One region of the Streptomyces anthophorae genome, then DNA from elsewhere that is predicted to be linked to it. Evidence: riboswitches for the same ligand, from Rfam matches in the RefSeq annotation. Region 1 holds a riboswitch; the other holds the start of a gene.
The links. A riboswitch is a leader RNA that binds a small molecule or an ion and turns the genes downstream of it on or off. The one in region 1 is predicted to bind S-adenosylmethionine.
Positions count from the first base shown of each region.

Region 1 (5,360 bases):
CCGCTGAAGAGGTCCGTCACGTCGGCCTCGCCCGTGTAGTAGTGCGGGCCGCTGGTGGAGGCGGGGTCCTGGACCAGGTTCTCGGGGGAGACCTTCGTCGGGGCCGTGCCGTTCACGCCGACCGCGGGGGCCGTGTCCAGCGGTTCGCCGGGCGAGGGGTCCACATCGGCGCCGGAGATGTCGCAGCGCTTCAGCTGGGCCCCGCTCGGCCCCTTGTACGTGCCGTCGTTGCCGCCGTAGAAGAGGCGGGCGTGGGCCACCTTGGCCCCGGGCGGGATGGTGACCCGGCCGGTGCTGGAGCCGTAGCCGTCCGTCGTGCCCGCGGTGTTGATCCGCTGCATGACGAAGGTGTTGTTGTTGTCCCTGCCCTCGCCGTTCGCGGCGACGGCGCAGCGCGCGGCCATGGTGGCGTCGTCCGTCGGGCAGCCCATGACCGTGTTGCCGATGGTCTTGAAGTCGCCGTAGATCGATTCGTCGTAGCGCTTCGCGAAGGGGGAGACCACATCCGCGGACGCGGGGCTCGGTGCCAGTCCCGCCATGCAGGCGGCGAGGGCGGCTGCGACGGCACAGGCCGCCTTGCCCTGAAGATGTCTAAGCAACATAAAGGGCAATTTAGGCAAAAGATACGATTATTCCGCGCTTATGCCACGCGACGCTCCGCGTACTCACCGATTTCGATCATCGGGGGACGCTCCTCCGTGTCGACCGGGTGCACGCGCGGCTCGAAACCGTCGTCGCCGCGCTCGAACTGCGTGAGCACCGGCCTGACGAGGTGCCCGCGCGCGAGGCGCAGCTGGGCGGTGCGGTAGATCGCCGCCGCCATCCGGCCGAGGGCCTGCCCGTCCTGGTGCCGGTGCTTGCGCACGCCGACGTCGACCTGGGCGAGCGCGTCGAGGCCCACGGTGTGCAGCGCGTCCACGAGCAGGCCGAGCTCCACGCCGTACCCGACAGGGAACGGCAGCCGTTCGAGCAGCGAGCGCCGGGCCGCGTACTCGCCGCCCAACGGCTGGACGAATCCGGCCAGTTGGGGCCAGTGCAGATTGAGGATGGGCCGCGCCATCAGCTCGGTCACCCGGCCGCCCTGACCGGCCGCCCCGTCCAGCGGGCGGTCGTACATCGCCTTCACGAAGTCCACGCCCGGCTCGGTGAGCAGCGGGCCGACGATCCCGGAGACGAAGTCCGCGGAGAACTCCTTCAGATCGGCGTCGACGAAGCACACGATGTCACCGGAAGTGACGAACAGGGAGCGCCACAGCACCTCGCCCTTGCCGGCCCTGACCGGAACCCGCGGCAGGATCGTGTCCCGGTGCTCCACGCGCGCCCCGGCCGCCGCGGCGACCTCCGAGGTGCGGTCGGTGGAGCCGGAGTCGATCACGACGAGCTCGTCGACGAGCGGTACCGCGTCCGTCATCAGCGTCCGCCGGATCTCGGAGACGATCTCGCCGACCGTCCCCTCCTCGTTCAGCGCGGGCAGGACGACGCTCACGGTCTGCCCCGACGCGTGCTTGGCGGCGAGCGACCGGTGCAGGGGGTGATCCGTCACGGCCCAGGAGCGCCTGCTCAGCCAGCGCTCGACCTCTTCCAGCACGGTCTGGGTTCCTTCCCTCAGGATCGACATGTGATCCATCTCGCGGTTCGGACGACTATCTCAAGGGTCCGGGCCTTCGGTTACAGTCTTGAACAAGGCCGGTGACCATCGCATGTCGGGGGTCGCCTGCCGTACACAACTGAATCCACACAATCGAATACCGCTCATCCAGAGGGGCAGAGGGATACGGCCCGTTGAAGCCCCGGCAACCCTCCAGCCGGTCTCGTCCGCACATCGCAGTGCGCCCGCGAGGCTCCCGGCTAGTGAAGGTGCCAAATCCGTCTCGCGGCGAGATGCGTCGCGAGGAAGATGAGGAGAAAGGGCCTCGCCTCTCATGGCTGTACAGACTGTCGCCACCGAAACGACCGCGAAGACCGTTGATCTCGGTCCGGCTTCCGGCCTCTCCTGTCGCGAGTGCGGCGCCGTCGTCCCGCTCGGCCCCGTCTTCGCCTGCGCCGAGTGTTTCGGACCGCTCGAAGTCGCATACGACCTGCCGGTGGGCGACCCCGAGGCGCTCCGCAAGCAGATCGAGGCAGGACCCGCCAACATCTGGCGTTACGCTCCGTTGCTGCCCGTCCCGGCCGATGTCGCCGAGAAGCCGAACCTGAACCCCGGCTGGACCAAGCTCGTCAAGGCCGACAACCTCGCCCGTGAACTCGGCGTCGCCGAGGGCAAGTTGTTCGTCAAGGACGACTCCGGCAACCCGACGCACTCCTTCAAGGACCGCGTCGTCGCGCAGGCCATCGAGGCCGCCCGCGCCTTCGGCTTCACCACGCTCTCCTGCTCCTCCACCGGCAACCTGGCCGGCGCCGTCGGCGCCGCGGCCGCCCGCGCCGGCTTCCGCTCCTGCGTGTTCATCCCGCACGACCTGGAGCAGGGCAAGGTCGTCATGGCCGGTGTCTACGGCGGTGACCTCGTCGCCATCGAGGGCAACTACGACGACGTGAACCGCTTCTGCTCCGAGCTCATCGGCGACCCGCTGGGCGAGGGCTGGGGCTTCGTGAACGTCAACCTGCGCCCGTACTACGGCGAGGGTTCCAAGACGCTCGCGTACGAGATCTGCGAGCAGCTCGGCTGGCAGCTCCCGGACCAGCTGGTCATCCCGATCGCGTCCGGCTCCCAGTTCACGAAGATCGACAAGGGCCTGAAGGAGCTGATCAAGCTCGGCCTCGTCGAGGACAAGCCCTACAAGCTCTTCGGCGCCCAGGCCGAGGGCTGCTCCCCGGTCTCCGTCGCCTACAAGGGCGGCCACGACGTGGTGCGCCCGCAGAAGCCGACGACCATCGCCAAGTCCCTCGCCATCGGCAACCCGGCCGACGGCCCGTACGTCCTCGACATCGCGCGCCGCACCGGCGGCGCCGTGGAGGACGTGAACGACGAGCAGGTCGTCGACGCGATCAAGCTGCTCGCGCGTACGGAGGGCATCTTCGCGGAGACGGCCGGCGGTGTGACCCTGGGCGTCACGCAGAAGCTCATCGAGGCGGGCCAGATCGACCCGTCGCTCACCACGGTGGTCCTGAACACGGGTGACGGGCTCAAGACGCTCGACGCGGTTGCCGAGTCCTCTCAGGCCACCGCCACCATCCGGCCGAGCCTGGACGCGTTCCGTGAGGCCGGCCTCGCCGCCGACCTCTGAGTCCGACCGACACTTGTAGCAACAGGAGTTACCGCCATGAGCGTCAACGTTCGTATCCCCACCATCCTGCGCACCTACACGGGCGGGCAGTCCGAGGTCGCCGCCGAGGGCGCCACCCTCGCCGACGTCATCGCCGACCTCGAGAAGAACCACACCGGCATCGCCGCCCGCGTCCTCGACGACCAGGGCAAGCTGCGCCGCTTCGTGAACGTCTACGTGAACGACGACGACGTCCGCTTCGAGCAGGGCCTGGAGACGGCGACGCCGGACGGCGCCGGGGTCTCGATCATTCCCGCCGTCGCCGGAGGCTGACCATCAAGCACGGCGTCGGCCGCTGATCTTTTGCGGGTCTACGCAGAGTTATCCGAATTGCCCCCTCCGCGAGAGAAACGGAGGGGGCAATTCTGCATGGTTGAGCGCGGTACAGTTGGGGAAGCTGCTGCGTTTCCCCGCACGGTGCATGACGGGCGCATATGAGTTCTCGCCCGCGACCCGACAAGAAGTAGCCAAAGTGTCCAGCCCTTTCGGGCCTTTTATGGCATTTACGCGGCCCGGCTTGCCCCGGGATCCGGTGAGTTGGCCCGGTTTCCCCGATCTGGCGTGCCCAGAATTCTCGTCCGATTGACCTGTTGCAGACGGCAGTTGGGCAGATACATTCAGCCGCGGTCGACGCGTTCCGGCGCACACCCCCATATCCCATGGGGCGTGAGGTCTGACCCGGGTCCGCGAAGTGCGGTCCTGCGCAAGGGCCAGTAATAGGGGAGTTAGGCATGGCTCAGGGCACCGTCAAGTGGTTCAACGCGGAGAAGGGGTACGGCTTCATCGCGGTCGACGGTGGTGCGGATGTTTTCGTCCACTACAGCGCGATTCAGATGGACGGCTACCGCACCCTCGAGGAGGGGCAGCGGGTCGAGTTCGAGATCTCGCAGGGCCAGAAGGGGCCGCAGGCCGACATGGTCCGCGTGGCCGCCGGCTGAACGCGCGCGTCAGACTGCAAGCTTGTACGTCGCACGTCATGGAGGGCTCGTCTCCCGGGTAACCGGGGGCGGGCCCTTCGTGCTGCACGCGCCCGCATCGGATCTGTGGTAGCCGCTTGCACTCGCATGGGTCGAGTGCTAATCATTGGGCTTAGCACTCTCCGAGTGAGAGTGACAAAACTTGGATCGGGTCGGTGAGGTCCGCAGGCCGGGTGGGGCAAGGAACCACAAGGCGCGCAGGCCGTCCGTCGCGGGCACCAGCACGGTCCTTTTGCGTTAGCCACCCCGTCCGGGAGGACCACTTCACATGGCCAAGATCATCGCGTTCGACGAGGAGGCACGGCGCGGCCTCGAGCGCGGCATGAACCAGCTCGCCGACGCCGTCAAGGTGACCCTGGGCCCCAAGGGTCGCAACGTCGTCCTCGAGAAGAAGTGGGGCGCCCCCACGATCACCAACGATGGTGTGTCCATCGCCAAGGAGATCGAGCTCGAGGACCCGTACGAGAAGATCGGCGCCGAGCTGGTCAAGGAGGTCGCGAAGAAGACGGACGACGTCGCCGGTGACGGCACGACGACCGCGACCGTCCTGGCCCAGGCGCTCGTTCGCGAAGGCCTTCGCAACGTAGCCGCCGGCGCCAACCCGATGGCCCTCAAGCGCGGCATCGAGAAGGCCACCGAGGCCGTCTCCGCCGCCCTTCTCGAGCAGGCCAAGGAGGTGGAGACCAAGGAGCAGATCGCCTCCACCGCCTCCATCTCGGCCGCCGACACCCAGATCGGCGAGCTCATCGCCGAGGCCATGGACAAGGTCGGCAAGGAAGGCGTCATCACGGTCGAGGAGTCCCAGACCTTCGGTCTGGAGCTCGAGCTCACCGAGGGCATGCGCTTCGACAAGGGCTACATCTCGGCGTACTTCGCCACCGACATGGAGCGTATGGAGGCCTCGCTCGAGGACCCGTACATCCTGATCGTCAACTCGAAGATCGGCAACGTGAAGGACCTCCTTCCGCTGCTCGAGAAGGTCATGCAGTCCGGCAAGCCGCTGCTGATCATCGCCGAGGACGTCGAGGGCGAGGCCCTGTCGACCCTGGTCGTCAACAAGATCCGTGGCACCTTCAAGTCCGTCGCCGTCAAGGCCCCGGGCTTCGGTGACCGCCGCAAG
Region 1 is NZ_JBLWQQ010000001.1:4,183,585-4,188,944, reverse strand. It holds gene ACNYS0_RS18780 (DUF7927 domain-containing protein) at 1-602, opposite strand, end outside; gene ACNYS0_RS18775 (glucosyl-3-phosphoglycerate synthase) at 641-1,588, opposite strand; SAM riboswitch class I at 1,750-1,904, shown strand; gene thrC (threonine synthase) at 1,923-3,224, shown strand; gene ACNYS0_RS18765 (ubiquitin-like small modifier protein 1) at 3,261-3,536, shown strand; gene ACNYS0_RS18760 (cold-shock protein) at 3,995-4,201, shown strand; gene groL (chaperonin GroEL) at 4,509-5,360, shown strand, end outside.

Region 2 (5,360 bases), 2.2 Mb from region 1:
GCTCTGTGCCCGTGCCACCAGTCCACCTTCGACCTCTCCGACGGCGCCCGGGTGATCTTCGGTCCTGCCGGTCACGCGCTGCCGCAGCTGCGCATCGGCGTCAACGAAGAGGGTCACCTCGAGGCGCTGAGCGAATTCGCTGAGCCCGTCGGTCCTGCCTTCTGGGAGCGCGGATGAGTACTACGACCACGAACGACGCGCCTGCGCGCGAGAAGGCACCGGCCGGCGAGCGCGTAGCCGACTGGGCCGACGGACGTCTGGGGATCTACTCCCTGGCCAAGTCCAACATGCGCAAGATCTTTCCGGACCACTGGTCCTTCATGCTCGGCGAGATCTGCATGTACAGCTTCATCATCATCATCCTCACGGGTGTGTATCTGACGCTGTTCTTCCACCCGTCGATGAACGAGGTCACCTACGACGGCAGCTACGTCCCGCTCCAGGGGCAGCTGATGTCGGAGGCCTTCAACTCGACCATGCACATCTCCTTCGATGTGCGCGGTGGCCTGCTGATCCGTCAGATCCACCACTGGGCCGCGCTGATCTTCCTCGCGGGCATGTTCGTGCACATGATGCGCGTGTTCTTCACGGGTGCGTTCCGCAAGCCGCGTGAGGTCAACTGGGTCTTCGGCTTCCTGCTGTTCGTCCTGGGCATGTTCACCGGCTTCACCGGCTACTCGCTCCCGGACGACCTGCTCTCCGGCACCGGTGTCCGCTTCATGGAGGGCGCGATCCTGTCCGTGCCGATCGTCGGCACGTACATGTCGTTCTTCCTCTTCGGCGGCGAGTTCCCCGGCGGCGACTTCGTCGCGCGGTTCTACTCGATCCACATCCTGCTGTTGCCGGGCATCATGCTCGGCCTGATGGCGGCGCACCTGATCCTGGTCTTCTACCACAAGCACACGCAGTTCGCGGGTGCCGGAAAGACCAACAAGAACGTCGTGGGCATGCCGCTGCTCCCGGTCTACATGGCCAAGGCGGGCGGCTTCTTCTTCCTGGTCTTCGGTGTCATCGCGGTGGTCGCCGCGATCGCCACGATCAACCCGATCTGGGCCATCGGTCCCTACCGTCCCGACCAGGTGTCCACGGGCGCCCAGCCGGACTGGTACATGGGCTTCTCCGAGGGCCTGATCCGAGTGATGCCGGGCTGGGAGATCGACTTCTGGGGTCACACGCTCGTCCTGGGCGTGGCCATCCCGCTGGTCGTGATCTTCCCGCTGGTCCTGGTCGCGATCGCGGTCTACCCGTTCATCGAGGCCTGGGTCACCGGCGACAAGCGCGAGCACCACATCCTGGACCGCCCGCGCAACGCTCCGACGCGTACGGCCTTCGGTGTCGCGTGGATCACCTGGTACCTGGTGCTGCTCATCGGTGGCGGCAACGACCTCTGGGCCACGCACTTCCACCTGTCGATCAATGCGATCACCTGGTTCGTCCGGATCGCGTTCTTCGTCGGCCCGGTCATCGCCTTCATCGTCACCAAGCGGATCTGCCTCGGCCTCCAGCGCCGCGACAAGGACAAGGTGCTGCACGGACGCGAGTCCGGCATCATCAAGCGCCTGCCGCACGGTGAGTTCATCGAGGTGCACGAGCCGCTCGACCAGGAGGCCCTGCACACGCTCACGGCGCACGAGCAGTACGCGCCGGTCGAGATCGGCCCGACGGTCGACGAGAACGGTGTCGAGCGCAAGGTCACGCGGCTCCAGAAGCTGCGCGGCAAGCTCTCGCGCGGTTACTACGGGGAGAACAACCAGATCCCGAAGCCGACCGCCGAGGAGTACAAGGAGATCACCAGCGGCCACGGCCACCACTGATCTCTGATCCGTCGCTGTAAGCCACAGCGGGAGCCCTCGTCCATTGCCTGGACGGGGGCTCTTTGCGGTCCCGGGACCTGGATAGGGTGGGGCCGCAGCACCTTTCACCCACAGAAGCACACAGGAGCGGCCATGAGCGCTTTGAACCCCGCTGGAGGCGACACCGCGGCGGGCCGTTCCTGGCCCGCCGTCCTGAACGGCCTCCTCGAAGGCCGTGACCAGAGCGCCGACGACACCGCGTGGGCGATGGACCGGATCATGCGGGGCGAGGCGACCGACGCGCAGATCGCCGGGTTCGCGGTGGCGCTGCGCGCCAAGGGCGAGACCGTGCAGGAGATCTCCGGTCTCGTACGCGGCATGTACGAGCACGCCAACGTGATCGAGGTGCCCGGCGAGACCGTCGACATCGTGGGCACCGGCGGCGACGGCGCCAAGACGGTCAACATCTCCACGATGTCCGCGATCGTCGTCGCGGGCACCGGCGCCAAGGTCGTCAAGCACGGCAACCGCGCCGCCTCCTCCGCCTCGGGCTCCTCCGACGTACTGGAGAAGCTGGGCGTCAACCTCGACCTGTCGCCGAAGCGGGTGCCCGAGGTCGCCGAGGAAGCCGGCATCACGTTCTGCTTCGCCATCAAGTTCCACCCCGCGCTGCGCTACGCGGGCGCCGCGCGCGGGCAGCTCGGCATCCGCACGGTGTTCAACCTGCTGGGCCCGCTGACCAACCCGGCCAAGGTGAAGGCGCAGGCCGTCGGTGTCGCCGACGCCCGGATGGCGCCGATCGTGGCCGGGGTCTTCGCCGAGCGCGGCAACTCGTCCCTGGTGTTCCGCGGCGACGACGGGCTCGACGAGCTGACCACCACCGGGACCTCGCGCGTATGGGTGGTGCGGGACGGCGCCGTGCGCGAGGAGTCCTTCGACCCGCGCGACGTCGGCATCGGCATCGTGCCCATCGAGGCGCTGCGCGGCGGCGACCCCTCGTACAACGCGGAGGTCGCCCGGCGTCTCCTCGACGGCGAGCAGGGGCCCGTGCGCGACGCGGTGCTGCTGAACGCGGCGGCGGCCCTTGTGGCCGTGCGGCCCGGCGAGGGCACGCTCGTCGAGCAGATCAGGGCCGGCATGGACCGGGCCGCCGAGTCGATCGACTCGGGAGCGGCGAAGGCCGCCCTTGAGCGGTGGGTGGCGGCCAGCAACAGGTAGGCGCGTACGAGATGTGACGCAGGGCGCAGTCCGGATCCTGGACTGCGCCCTTGCTGTTTCTGAGACGTGTGGCAAGATGCTCTTCAAGGTCATGAGTGACAGCGCTGTGTTTATTCACTGCAGAAGGCCCCAGCCCGCTGTCCGGCAACCCTCCGTCCGTGGCGGGGTGCCCTGGGTGAAGACCAGGCCGTGCGCAGCAAGGCGCGTGGCAAGCGCGGACCCCTCGCAACCCTGGGGTCCTGGTCCTCAAGGGAGCAGTCTCGTGAGCAAGCGAATGCGATAGGGCGTTCCGGCCCCGCCTCCGCGTACCCGTTTCATCTTTTTTCCATGCCGTCGAGCACTGTCGTCCAGAGCTCCGGCATGGTCAATTCGCTTACCGCGCCAGGGAGTTCACCCATGTCTGTTTCCGTCGACGCCGCCGCCTGTACCGAGACCATCGCCCCGCTCCCCGTCCTCGGCCGGGACGTCACCGTGCCGCTCGTCACCGGTGGCGAGGTCAGCTACGCCGCCCTCGACTACGCGGCCAGCGCACCGGCCCTCCAGCGGGTGTGGGACGACGTCGCCGCCTACGCGCCGTACTACGGCAGCGTGCACCGCGGCGCCGGGTACCTCTCGCAGCTGTCCACCGACCTGTTCGAGAACTCCCGGGTCGCCGTCGCCGAGTTCCTTGACTGCCGCGAGGACGACCAGGTCGTCTTCACCCGCTCCACCACCGACTCGCTGAACCTGCTCGCCGCCGCGCTGCCCGCCGACTGCCAGGTGTTCGTCTACGAGACCGAGCACCACGCCTCGCTGCTGCCCTGGCGGGACGCGCGGGTCACGTACCTCAACGCGCCGCGTACGCCCGGCGAGGCCGTCGACACCCTGGAGCGCGCCCTCGCCGAGCGCGCCACCCCGTCGGGAAGCGGCGCCCCCGCCCTCGTCTGTGTCACCGGCGCCTCCAACGTCACCGGTGAACTCTGGCCGGTGCGCGAGCTCGCGGCGGCCGCTCACGCGCACGGTGCCCGCATCGTGCTCGACGCCGCGCAGCTCGCGCCCCATCACCCCGTCTCCGTCCAGGACCTGGACGTCGACTGGGTCGCCTTCTCCGGGCACAAGCTGTACGCCCCGTTCGGCTCGGGCGTGCTCGCGGGCCGCTCCGACTGGCTGACGGCCGCGGAGCCGTACCTCGCCGGTGGCGGCGCCTCCAAGAAGGTCGCGCGGCGCGTCGACGGCGGCGTCGACGTCGAGTGGCAGACCACCGCGGCCCGCCACGAGGCCGGTTCCCCGAACGTCATCGGCGTGTACTCCATCGCCTCCGCCTGCAAGGCGCTCACCGAGGCCGGGTTCGACAACCTCGTGGCCCGCGAGCAGTACCTGATCCAGAAGGTCCAGGACGGGCTCGCGGAGGTGCCCGAGGTGAAGGTGCTCTCCCTGTTCGGGGACGACGCCCCGCGCGTGGGCGTGCTCTCCTTCGTCGTCGACGGGTGGAACTCCTCGCACTTCGCCGCCGCGCTCTCCGCCGAGTACGGCATCGGGGTCCGCGACGGCCTGTTCTGCGCCCACCCGCTGGTGCGCACGCTGCTCGGCTCCGACCCGCAGCAGCAGGGCGAGTGCGGCGCCCCGGAGGCCGCGCTGGGCGAGAAGTCGCTCAACGCCATCCGCGTCAGCTTCGGAGCCGGGACGCCCGACGAGCACGTGGAGCGGTTCGTGTCCGCCGTGAAGGAGCTGGTGCGGGACGGCGCCCGCTGGAACTACCGCACCGAGGACGGGCGCTGCGTGCCGGACACCACCAACGCCTGAGGCAGCCGGGAGCCGAGGACGATCATCCGCAGGGCGCGCTCGGTGGCGTCGGTGAGGAACTCGCCGCCCCTGCCCAGCGCCTCCGCGAGCGTCACGGGCGCGGGCAGGATCGAGCTGTAGGCGTCGACGCCGGTGGCCGTCACCGTGTGCGCGCCGTCGCCGATGGTGCCCGCGAGGGCGAGCACCGGGCGGCCGGACCGCTTGGCGCGGCGGGCCACTTCGGCGGGGACCTTGCCGCGCGGCGTCTGGTGGTCGAGGGCGCCCTCGGCGGTGACGACGAGGTCGGCGCGGGCCAGGCGGGCGTCCAGGTCGAGGTGGTCGAGGAGGACGTCGAAGCGGGGGAGGAGCCGGGCGCCGAGCGCGGCGAGGCCCGCGCCGAGCCCGCCGGACGCGCCGGTGCCGGGGCCGGTGAAGAGGTCGTCCCGTACCTTCAGATCACGCGTCAGGACGTGTGCCCAGTGTTCGAGGCCGGCCGCCAGCTGCTCGACCTGTGTGGGCGTCGCGCCCTTCTGCGGGCCGAACACGCGGGCGACGCCGCGCTCCCCGCACAGCACGTTGAACGGATTG
Region 2 is NZ_JBLWQQ010000001.1:6,405,160-6,410,519, forward strand. It holds gene qcrA (cytochrome bc1 complex Rieske iron-sulfur subunit) at 1-177, shown strand, start outside; gene qcrB (cytochrome bc1 complex cytochrome b subunit) at 174-1,814, shown strand; gene trpD (anthranilate phosphoribosyltransferase) at 1,947-3,011, shown strand; SAM riboswitch class IV at 3,099-3,232, shown strand; gene ACNYS0_RS29050 (aminotransferase class V-fold PLP-dependent enzyme) at 3,408-4,793, shown strand; gene ACNYS0_RS29055 (glycerate kinase family protein) at 4,745-5,360, opposite strand, start outside.
Region 2: linked by a shared signal. The riboswitch ahead of ACNYS0_RS29050 (aminotransferase class V-fold PLP-dependent enzyme) and the one ahead of thrC (threonine synthase) in region 1 are both predicted to bind S-adenosylmethionine.